One region of the Gordonia sp. 34D genome, then DNA from elsewhere that is predicted to be linked to it. Evidence: predicted binding sites of a transcription regulator. Region 1 holds the regulator's gene; the other holds the start of a gene.
What was found. The regulator LexA, encoded in region 1, represses DNA repair genes until DNA is damaged. The targets are predictions, from matches to a motif close to CGAACANNTGTTCG.

Region 1 (5,457 bases):
TTCGCGTTGCGATCGCCCCGCCGAGTCGCCGACTCGCTACCGGGCTGCCCCCGATGGCGAAGCTTTCACTGAGCCAAAGCCCATACTCCGACGTCGATGCGCTGCTTGCCGACTGCACCAACCGGGCGATAATCGACGCCGTGGCTGCCGAAAAATCGATCACCGAGATTCGCAACGCCAGCGACTTCGCCGACCTGTCGGCGCGCATCGCACCGGTGGTCCGTTCGCGGGCACCCGAATACTTCGACGCGGCGGTCGCCGCTTTGGCCGAGTACGGGCCAGTTCGGCGGGCAATTGACGCGCGCGCGGGAACCCTGGCTGCCGATGACGTCGCCGATCAGGTGTCGAATTTGATATTCGACGGCTTTGTTGGACTCACGGCGCTGGTGCACTTGCGCTCAATTCCGCGCTATCTCACGGCCGCTCGGCTGCGACTTGAGAATCTCCAAACCACGGGTAGCCGCGACAACGATGCCTTGGCTTCGATCGATCGCATCATTGCGGCGTGGAATCGACGGATTGCTCAGCTCCCTGAGAGTCGACACGACGACCTTGGGGAAATGGTCCAGTGGCGACTCGAAGAGTTGCGTGTGAGCTTGTTTGCCCAGCAGCTCGGCACTGCGGGAAGTGTTTCCGAACAGCGAATCCTGAAGGCAATCGACAAGTTCTAGCGGAGTCGCGGCAGTTCGCTGGACTTCAGTTTTTGCTGCGGTCGCGGCGGAGGTCGTCGATTTCGTGTTGGAAGTCGTCGGCTGATTCGAAGGACTTGTAGACAGACGCGAAGCGCAGGTAGCCAACTTCATCGAGATCGCGCAGTGGCCCGAGGATGGCGAGACCAACTTCGTTGCTGGGGATTTCGGCGGATCCGGAGGACCGAACCGTGTCCTCCACCTGCACTGCCAGTTTCGCGAGCGCATCGGCATCGATGTCGCGCCCCTGGCATGCCCGGCGCACGCCTTTCATGACCTTCTCCCGGCTAAATGGTTCGGAAATACCATTGCGCTTAACAACGGACAGAACTGCCGACTCCACGGTGGTGAACCGGCGCCCGCACGCACTGCATGCCCGACGACGCCGGATGGCCTGGCCATCATCGGCGACTCGGGAATCGACTACTCGGGTGTCATCGTTCTTGCAGAACGGGCATCGCATGTCACGAGAATACCCGGCGGCCCAATCTGCCTTGTTTCGCAGTGCGTTCCAGCACGAACCTGGGGGCTTCCCTACTTGTAGGCCGGGACCCGCAATGCCTGGCCGACCGCCAGACCCGAGGTTTCTAAGCCATTGATCTCACGGAGCTGCGCGATCACTCCGGCGGTCGGCAAATCGGGCGCGATGCGCTGGGCCAGGCTGGTGAGTGACTCGCCTGCCCGCACATACACAACTTCGGTCGCCTGCGGGGCTGCCGGTGGTGTTGATTCGAGATTGGCTCCGACGATCGCGAACATCCACACCATGGCTGCGAGCGCTCCGCCAACCAGGAGTGCCCCGACCACGCGACGACGACGATAGACGGCAGCTTGATTACTGCGGTAATTCGAACGTTGGGTAACGCCTCGCACGTTCGAGGACGATTCGAACATCGGCGAGCGCTCGCGCCGCCATTCATTCGAATGACTGACAGGCGCTGCGCTCTTGGATCGCTCGTCCGTTCGAGTTAAGTCTGCGATAGCTCGCACTTGGCGACGCTGCGGGCGACCGCTCGGAAAGCAAAGAACGTCACCTCGCTGCGCCTGTACCCGACCCGAAGAATCGCGCGCCACGACAGGAAGATCGCAGGTCATAACTACTTCGAGGCCGGCGCGACGGCTACTACCGGCCGAGCCCACACGAGTGTGGCCACTACGCTCGAGGCGCTCCACGGGAGCCTTGAGAACATTGGCGCTCATCGGTGATCTCCTATCGATCGGGTGTTCGAAGAACTCTTGTTCGATAGTTAACACCATGCCTCTGACAAAGTTCGACACGCATCGAACAATTGTTTGAGTTTTGTGACCTACTCAACTAGCGTGGAGCTATCAATCGAACACAGCTGACGAAAGGCCCGACGGTGACCGACACGCCAGATCCACTGCTCTCGACCGAGACACTGGAAGCTTCCCTCACCCAGCGACAGCGCGATGTTCTGGAAGTCATCCGCAAGTCGGTACGCGAACGCGGCTACCCGCCAAGCATCCGTGAAATCGGCGAGGAGGTGGGTCTCACCTCGACCTCGTCGGTGGCGCACCAACTGCGCACCCTCGAGCGCCGCGGCCTACTCAAGCGCGACCCTCACCGTCCGCGCGCAGTCAATGTCCGCGATAGCGGGCGCACCCCGCCGGATGGCGGCAGTAGCGGCGGCGAGGACGATTCTCTGCCGAAGCCGACGTTCGTACCCGTTCTCGGCCGGATTGCCGCGGGCGGCCCGATTCTTGCCGAGCAGGCTGTCGAAGATGTTTTCCCGATGCCCCGCGAACTCGTCGGTGACGGTTCACTGTTCATGCTTCGCGTAGTTGGCGAGTCAATGATCGACGCCGCTATCTGCGACGGAGACTGGGTTGTGGTTCGTCAGCAGAATGTCGCCGAGAACGGCGACATTGTCGCCGCCATGATCGACGGCGAAGCCACCGTCAAGACGTTTAAACGCGTCGACGGTCATGTCTGGCTGATGCCGCACAACGAGCACTTCGAGCCCATCCCCGGCGACGACGCCGCAGTCCTCGGCAAGGTCGTCACCGTGATGCGCCGCATTTAGCGAGTGCTCCATCCGGAGCGATTCACCCCGGTCAGCCCAGTTTGGTTCGCGCGTCGTCGCGTGCCTGAGCTGGGCTGACTGCATTGAGAGCCGCCGCCGCCGCGTTTCGGCACTGTTGGAGACTGACCTCTCCGAGTTGCAGGCCGACCGCCGCGGCAGCCGCCGGAGCCGTCGACAGTGAAGTCACTCCGAGGCCAACCAGGACGCAGGCCAGCAGCGGATCAGCAGCCGCCTCACCGCACACCCCGACCGGCTTGTTCGCGCGCTGGCCCGCCTCGCCGACTTTCGCAATGAGCGCCAGAACGGCTGGCTGCCACGGGTCTGTGAGCTCCGCCAGTTCCGGCGACATCCGGTCAGCGGCCATCGTGTATTGCGCGAGGTCATTGGTTCCGATGGAAACGAAGTCAACTTCCGCGAGGATCCCATCGGCCAGCAGCGCCGCCGATGGAACCTCCACCATGACGCCGGGAATCAGCCCCTGCAGCCGAACGGCACCGGCGAACTCGCGCGCTTCGTCAACGGTGGCAATCATCGGTGCCATGACCCACGGAGCGCTACGGCCGTCCCCCTTGGCAGCCTCCCCCAGCGCCCGTAACTGGTTGTCGCGGATTTCTGGATAGCTCTTCACGATGCGGTTTCCCCGAACCCCCATGGCGGGATTGGGTTCTTCGGTGTTGTTCACGAACTTCAGCGGCTTATCCGAACCAGCATCCAACGTCCGGATGACTACTTTGCGACCGGGGAAAGCATCGATGACTTCCCGGTAGAGCGCCACCTGCTCGGCAACCGATGGCTCATCAGCTCGTTCGAGAAAAGCCAACTCAGTACGAAATAGCCCCACCCCCTCGACTGGTGCCCGAGCACCTTCTCTGGCCGAGGATCCGTCGGCCACATTGGCGAGTATCGCAACCGGGTGACCATCGGAGGTCCGACCGGGGCCACGCCAGCCAGCGATCTCTTTCGCACGCGCATGCGCCTGCGCGACTGCCACCGAGATGAGTTCTGGATCGGGTGAACTGCCGACGGTTCCCAAGTCACCATCGACGTATCCCATCGCACCGGAATCGATGTCGCCAAGGGCGCCAGCCGCGACAACGCAGGGGATGCCCAACTGTCGCGCAATGATGGAGGTGTGGCTACTGGGCCCGCCCAACCGCATGGCCAAACCAATTACTTTGGTTGGGTCTAGCTCGGCAGTATCCGCGGGGGCAAGGTCGTCGGCGAGCAAGATTGATGGCTCGTCGGGAACGGGGATACCGGGTTCGGCGACACCGAGGAGTTCTGCGACCACCCGGTCACGAACATCTTTGAGGTCCGTGACCCGTTCGGCCATCAAGCCGCCCAGGTTGGTGAAGACTTCGACGAACTGATCGGTCGCAGCGATGGCCGCGAGTGCGGCGGGCGCTCCCCCCGAAATGGCCTTGTTGGCGGCACCGATCCAACCACGGTCGCGCGCCAAAGCTGCTGTGGCAATGAGGACTTCGGCTGCAACACCGGAGTTGCGGGAGGCTCGTTCGGTGAGTCGATCAGCGACGACGCCCGCGGCGGCCGCGAACCGTTCGGACTCGGCGGGGCGCAAACTTTCCGCGATCTCGGTGGCGTCGATGTCACCGAAGCCGGGCCGTGCACCCGGCTTCACAATGCGACCGTAGGCCAACCCCCCGACGACCGGAACGCCGGTGACGATCACCTCCGCGCCAAACGGATTGGCATCTGGGGCGTTCGGGGCCTGCGCGTTGGTACTCACCTGGATCATGTGATTCAGATTACAAGATTTCCTTGACTTGTCAGCACTTACACCGGTAGAAACAGATACATATCCACATAGATCAACATACTTCAACAGTGAATTGGACCTAGTCATAGCGAGAGGCAGCGATGTACGCGGAGGAGCGACAGTCCGAGATCGCAGGTGATGTCCAATCCCGCGGTCGGGTTTCGGTAACTGAGTTGGCAGCTCGATTCTCAGTCACAGGCGAGACGATCCGCCGGGATTTGGAGATTCTGCAACACACTGGACGCCTCGTCCGGGTTCACGGCGGTGCCATCCGGCCCGATATCGCGACTGTTGTCGAGGAATCTGACCTGGCTGAGCGGTCCGAAACGCGGCGCTATCACAAGCAGGCCATTGCCGCTGCCGCGGTGCGTCTCATTCCGGTCGACGGCGGTTCGGTCTTGCTGGATGCCGGAACCACCACGCTTGCGCTGGCTCGGGCCATTCACCGAGACACCCGCCTGACTTTTATTGCCAACAGTCTTCAGATCGGCACGGTTCTCGCCGACCTACCCAATTCCACGCTGCTCTTGACCGGTGGCCGCGTACGCCCGACGACCGGCGCCGCTGTCGGAGCCGACGCGATCGATTCGCTGTCTAGGATTCGCGCTTCCGTGGGCTTCATCGGCACCAACGGCTTGTCCGTGGCACACGGACTGTCGACTCCCGATGCCGACGAGGCCGCTACCAAACGCGCGATGATCGCCGCCTGCACCACGACCGTGGTTCTTGCTGACTCGTCAAAGCTGGGCCGCGAGGACCTGTTCAGCTTTGCCAGCCTCGACGACATCGACTTCGTCGTCACTGACTCCGCGATCGACGACAAGCTCGCTACCGAATTGCGCTCCCATCAGATCGAGGTGCTCACCGCATGATTGTTACCGTTACCGCCAATCCCAGCATCGACAGGACCGTTGAACTCTCGGAACCACTCTCTCGAGGCAGTGTT
Region 2 (5,457 bases), 660 kb from region 1:
AGCCCGGCCGGCGTGGTGTTAGCAACCGCGCGAGCGAAGTCGCGCTTCACAATCCTGTCCTCGAGCGACTGGTAACTCATGACGGCGAGCCGACCACCTACGCTGAGCACGTCGAGTGACGCGGGAATCACGCCGCGCAACGAATCAAGCTCATGGTTGACCTCGATCCGCAAGGCTTGAAAGGTCCGCTTGGCCGGGTGTCCCCCGGTGCGTCGTGTTGCCGCCGGAATCGTGGCGTACAGCAACTCCACGAGTCGACCACTGTTGGTGAAAGGCTCTATGGCGCGTTCACGGAGCACGGCGGATGCGATCTTGCCTGCGAAGCGTTCTTCGCCGTACTCGCTGAGGATCCGTGCGAGGGCACCGTGGTCGTAGGTGTTAAGGATGTCGGCAGCGGTCAGGGTGTCGTCCGGATTCATCCGCATGTCCAACGGCGCGTCGACCGAGTACGCGAAACCGCGACCTGCTTGATCGAGTTGCATCGACGAAACGCCCAGATCGAGAAGGATGCCGTCAACGGCAGCCCGGCCCGTCGCGGCTACCACCTCGGCAATCTCGTCGTACCGGTTGTGGTGGAATTCGACGCGGCCACCGAAGCGACCGAGCCGCTCCGATGCCGATTCGATGGCGTAGGTGTCACGGTCGATCGCAACCACGTGAAGCCCAGCTAGCCGCTCGAGAAAGTATTCTGTGTGGCCACCGGCACCAAGGGTCCCATCGACCAGGACAGCACCGGTTCCATCGGACGACGCGCGGGTGAGTGCGGGCTCGAGCAGTGCGAACATCCGATCGGCCATCACTGGAACGTGACCGTGTTCGCCTTGCTGTGCGTTCACCTGCTGCCCTCCCTGCCGCTGTGACCGTGCCTTGAGTCGATGCTGTCGTGCTGTGCGTCCCCCCGAACCGCGCGGATAACCATTGCCGGCTATCAGAAAATTTTGTTGATCGACTTTGCGATCAAGGTCGGAGAAAACAGTGCGATGAGGCGGGGTCCCCGCCCGAGGCGAACCTGGCGTTGGGGAAGTACGTCAGGGTCATCATCGGGCCGAGGCCTCGACTCACCGCAGGTGCGTAATCACCGATATTTAGTTGAGCTGTAGCGCTTCCCACTTAGAGGATTGCGTTCAACGCTTCCGACCCTGCGGCCGAGAACGCTTCCTCGTGCGCGGCCTGGTATTCGCGCCAGCTTGGTGCGTCCCAGATCTCGAGGTGGTCGTACGAGCCGATGACCACGCATTCCTTTGTGAGCCCCGCATAGGCTCGGTGCTCGGCCGAGAGGTTCACTCGCCCCTGGCCATCCACTCGCTGCTCGTCGGCTCCGGCGAAGAAGTACCGCACGAACGCACGAGCTTCCGGATCGTTTCGCGAGGCCGTCATTGCCCGATCGGCAATGGCGTCGAATTCTTCAGTTCGGTACACCGACAAGCTGCGGTCTTGGCTTCGTGTGACCATGACCCCTCCTGCCAGTGCATCGCGGAACTTTGCGGGCAACGTGAGCCGCCCTTTGTCATCGAGCTTGGGCGTGTAGGTGCCGACAAAACGAGCCATGTCGACGCCTCCTCACCCTCCAAGTTCGGAGGATTCCGGTGTCCCCCTCGCTCAGTGATGCCCACATTACCCCACTTTCCACCACATTCCACCCTCGACACCCACTCGTTGCCCACCCGCTCATAGACCTGCAGGTCACGGGGTATACAGCCCAGCAAACTCTCAGGAAACTCGCCGACCATTCCGGCGTGTCTTCCGTGATTGATGGTTCAAAAAGAGACTAAACAGGCTGTTGAGGTCTACATTTTGCCGATCGTGGGGCGAAGTGGGGAACTCGGGTGGGGCGAAGTGGGGGCACACCTGCACCGCCGCGGTCGGGATAGCAATCGACCGCCAGATTGATCCCCTAGACCCACGACGACATAAGTCAGAAAAACCAGTGGGGCCGCATCTCAAAAAGAGATGCGGCCCCACTGGTTAAGAATTCAGTTGTTGGCGCTAAGTGCCGGTAGTGCGGAAGTTCAGATATCCCGGTCGTCTTGCTCAAACCGTCGATTGAAGCGGTCTTCCATGCGCTGACTCAATGAGCCGTGCGCGGCACCGCCAGCTTTTGACTTCTTCTTCGGCGTCGATGCATCGGCGGGCCCGGACATCTGAGCGCGTCCACCAATCAGCCCGTATGCGGCTGCACCGAACATCACTAAGAAACCGACGAAACTCAAAATCTTGAGACCCCCGATCTCCACGTCGACCATGAGCCCGCCAATCAGCAAGGCGAGACCGACCAAGAACCCGAGCGCCACGACGATCCGACGACGAGCGTTCGGAACGCGAACCTTGTGACGGGTCACGCTCGAAACGAACTTCGGGTCCTCGGCGTAGAGAGCGCTCTCTATTTCATCGAGCATGCGCTGCTCGTGCTCGGAAAGCGGCACCGCCCCTCCCTTACTGGTTGTGGGCAAGTTCTGACTGCTCGCACCTATGCCCCCATGATACGAGTCATCACGTCGCCTTACCACCATTGCCGCCGGATGGGTTCTACTTTCACGCCACCGTACGACGAGTTGGCGTTCGCTTGGGCGTGAGCTTGCCCTGTTCGTAGGCCAAAAGCGTCGAATCGGCGACGTCAAGGAATTCCATGGCACGACGCTCGACCCGGGCACAGAACGTTGGATCGACGGTCCGCACCAAGCCAGCTTCGACTTGCGAGCGCATCGTCGACAAGCCGCCAAAATACTCAGCCAACTCACCGCATTGCGGGGCACGGGCCTTAATACGACTCCAGGCGTCGGCCGCACCCCGGCGACGACGAATCTTGGATGAGGGCTCGTAGATCTCCAAGACGGCACCTGACGCACGGATGGCGGCGAGATAAAACAACCGGAAGCGCTCGGCGCCGTCGTCTTGCACTGACGCCGCCTGATCGAAAAGCACCTCGGCACGTTCGAGTAGATCGCGACTCCGATGCACGACGACCGGATCGACACTGGACGCGGTAGCGACCGACTGCCGAGCGGCCGGAACCAGAAGCGCCGGGGTTGGGCGAGAGGAATCGTGCGCTGAGTACGCCATGTCGCCGCCTTTCGTAGCAAATTGCCCGTGTTTCCCGGGCCGTTAACCACACCATTGCAGGGACCTCTGACAATATTTCCTTCGCCAGGTGCACCAACAAGGACAGCGCTACCGAATTCACTGTCCTCTAGTACCAACACCAATGGCCCGGCGATGTCTTCCCCATCGCCAGGCCACCGGGTTTCACGAACCGATACGAACACCAGTTCGATAGTCTTCACGATAGCCGGAATGCAAGCGCGGCGGCAAGTACCGATATCCTCCTTACTGCCCGCGCGTCACCGGAAGAGAGGAACCACGATGACGTCATCTGGTGTGTCCTCGATCCGCATCGCTCGGCTTTCCCCAGAGTTAGCGCATCTGTGGCTCGATCCGGCAGTGCACGTCTACGTCACCGCAATGCACTATCCGCGCGGCAGCGAAACCTCCCGCGTGCCTCTCTGGCGGGACCACATCGCGCGCCCCGACTGGGTGGCCTATGGCGCATTCGCGACGATCTCGGCCCTCGACTCGCTGCGCCCCACCTTCTCCCACTTGCGTGTACGACCGCCCCTGGCAACCGGTGACCGCGAGGTACTCATCGGCGTCACCTACGGTTACCGAGGAGCACCCGATCAGTGGTGGCATCGCCAGTTGTATTCGGGTCTGATGCGCGCGGGCATGGCACCGGCCGAGGCTCGCGAGTATCTCCGCGACTACTTTGAGCTCACCGAACTGCATGTGCACCCGGTGGCGCAGGGCCGAGGGGTAGGCGAACGTCTGCTCACCGCACTCCTGCACGATCGCTCCGAAGCCAAGGTGCTGCTATCCACGCCGGAGGTGCCTGGAGAAGAGAACCGCGCCTGGGGCCTTTACCGCCGCCTTGGGTTCGGTGATGTGCTTCGCTACTTCAACTTTGTCGGCGATGCCCGACCATTTGCTTTCCTCGGGCGCGCACTCCCCCTCGGTGCGCCTGCCGCCGAAGACGACGTTTCGTCTGGCACGATGAGGCAGTGAAACTGATCCGCCGCACGTGCATGCTGATTCTGGGATTGTTGGCGATGATCCCACTGTTGACCGGTTGCCTGACGAAGTCGACGACCGTCGGCGACCAGTTCTCGGGCACCGTCATCATTGCGGCATCACCGGATCAGCATCCGCAAAAGCCAGCGTTCGATATTCCCGCTTCGCTCAGTGGACAGGTGTGGGCCGCGGACTATCCAGCGGCCACCGATTCGACGACACCCCCGGCACCGCCTTCCACCACGACGGCACCCGATGGTCAACCGGTGTCAACCCCAGAAGGCAAGATCGGCTCGGAACTCACTTTTGATCGGCTGACGGCAGGCCAGTTCAGTCAGCTCGGCGACATCATCGCCGCGGCCCTCCCTGATCCCGCGGCAACTGTGACACTGAAGTCCCAGCGCAGTGCCGACATCGTCCGCTTCCGCGGCTCGGCATCGCTGGCTGGCTTGGAGCCGAATTCGGTGTACTTCGCCCTGACAGTCTCGTTCGGCGGCGAAGTCATTGCCACCAACGGCCGCCAGATCGCGGACACCGCAGTCTCGTGGACGCCGCCCGCGGGTCAAAACATCGACATGCAGGCCGACGCGGAATACCCCGATCCAGCCACCGCAGCCGTGTCGAGTTGGGCTTGGTTCATGTGGCTCCTGTGCGCGATCGTCGTCGCGATGGTGGCCTATGCTGCCTACCAAAGTCGCGACCGGACGCCACGCCCCGGTCGCCCCGCTCGCCGCAACCTCGCATTCTGGAAGCAGGACACCGCAAAAGTTGGCACGGCCAAGAACGCCGCCGAGTCAAAAACCGTCGGTGCCGACGCTGCGGCGGTTAAAGCCAAAGCCGGATCGAACGATGAACGCGCGCCGCACTAGTCGGCACCACTCTCGACAGCACCAAGCTAGGCGGCACGACTCTAAACTGCGGTGAGTGCCCCTCGGGTGTCGACACCAATCCGTTCGAGAACTTCGCAACTCGCCTTCGCAAAATTCAGGGTGCAGAAGTGAAGCCCCGGCACTCCCTCGGCGATGAGCCGCTCGGAGGCCTCCGTGCAGAGGTCAATACCGACAGCGCGCACGTATTCGCGGTTCTCTTCGGGACCATCGCCTGCGGCCTTGGCGAGCCGCTCCTCGACTGCTCGGGGGATGGTGCTGCCCGAGAGTTCAGTCATCCGTCGTGCTGACTTCAACGACGTGATCGGCATCATTCCCGGGATCAGCGGCTTTTCGCCCTGTTCCGGGTCCGCGGCGATAACGCGATCGCGCAAGCGCAAGTAGTCGTCGACGTCAAAGAACATCTGCGTCACCGAGTACTCGGCACCCGCGCGCAGTTTGCGCACCAGGTTGCCGGTATCGGCGGCCAGGTTCGGTGCGCGGTGATGTCCTTCGGGGAACGATGCAA

Region 2: a site for LexA is predicted at 3,257-3,270, ahead of AC1L34_RS03010 (SAV_6107 family HEPN domain-containing protein). Genes of this name have one in related genera too.

The regions. Positions count from the first base shown of each region.
Region 1 covers NZ_CM155293.1:1,310,316-1,315,772, forward strand. The annotation lists gene hrpA (ATP-dependent RNA helicase HrpA) at 1-671, shown strand, start outside; gene nrdR (transcriptional regulator NrdR) at 697-1,152, opposite strand; gene AC1L34_RS06060 (LysM peptidoglycan-binding domain-containing protein) at 1,224-1,583, opposite strand; gene lexA (transcriptional repressor LexA) at 2,051-2,734, shown strand; gene AC1L34_RS06070 (phosphoenolpyruvate--protein phosphotransferase) at 2,766-4,490, opposite strand; gene AC1L34_RS06075 (DeoR/GlpR family DNA-binding transcription regulator) at 4,613-5,383, shown strand; gene AC1L34_RS06080 (1-phosphofructokinase family hexose kinase) at 5,380-5,457, shown strand, end outside.
Region 2 covers NZ_CM155293.1:649,153-654,609, reverse strand. The annotation lists gene rsmH (16S rRNA (cytosine(1402)-N(4))-methyltransferase RsmH) at 1-797, opposite strand, end outside; gene mraZ (division/cell wall cluster transcriptional repressor MraZ) at 1,111-1,548, opposite strand; gene AC1L34_RS03015 (DUF3040 domain-containing protein) at 2,010-2,423, opposite strand; gene AC1L34_RS03010 (SAV_6107 family HEPN domain-containing protein) at 2,533-3,060, opposite strand; gene AC1L34_RS03005 (GNAT family N-acetyltransferase) at 3,361-4,056, shown strand; gene AC1L34_RS03000 (LppM family (lipo)protein) at 4,053-4,931, shown strand; gene AC1L34_RS02995 (methylenetetrahydrofolate reductase) at 4,973-5,457, opposite strand, start outside.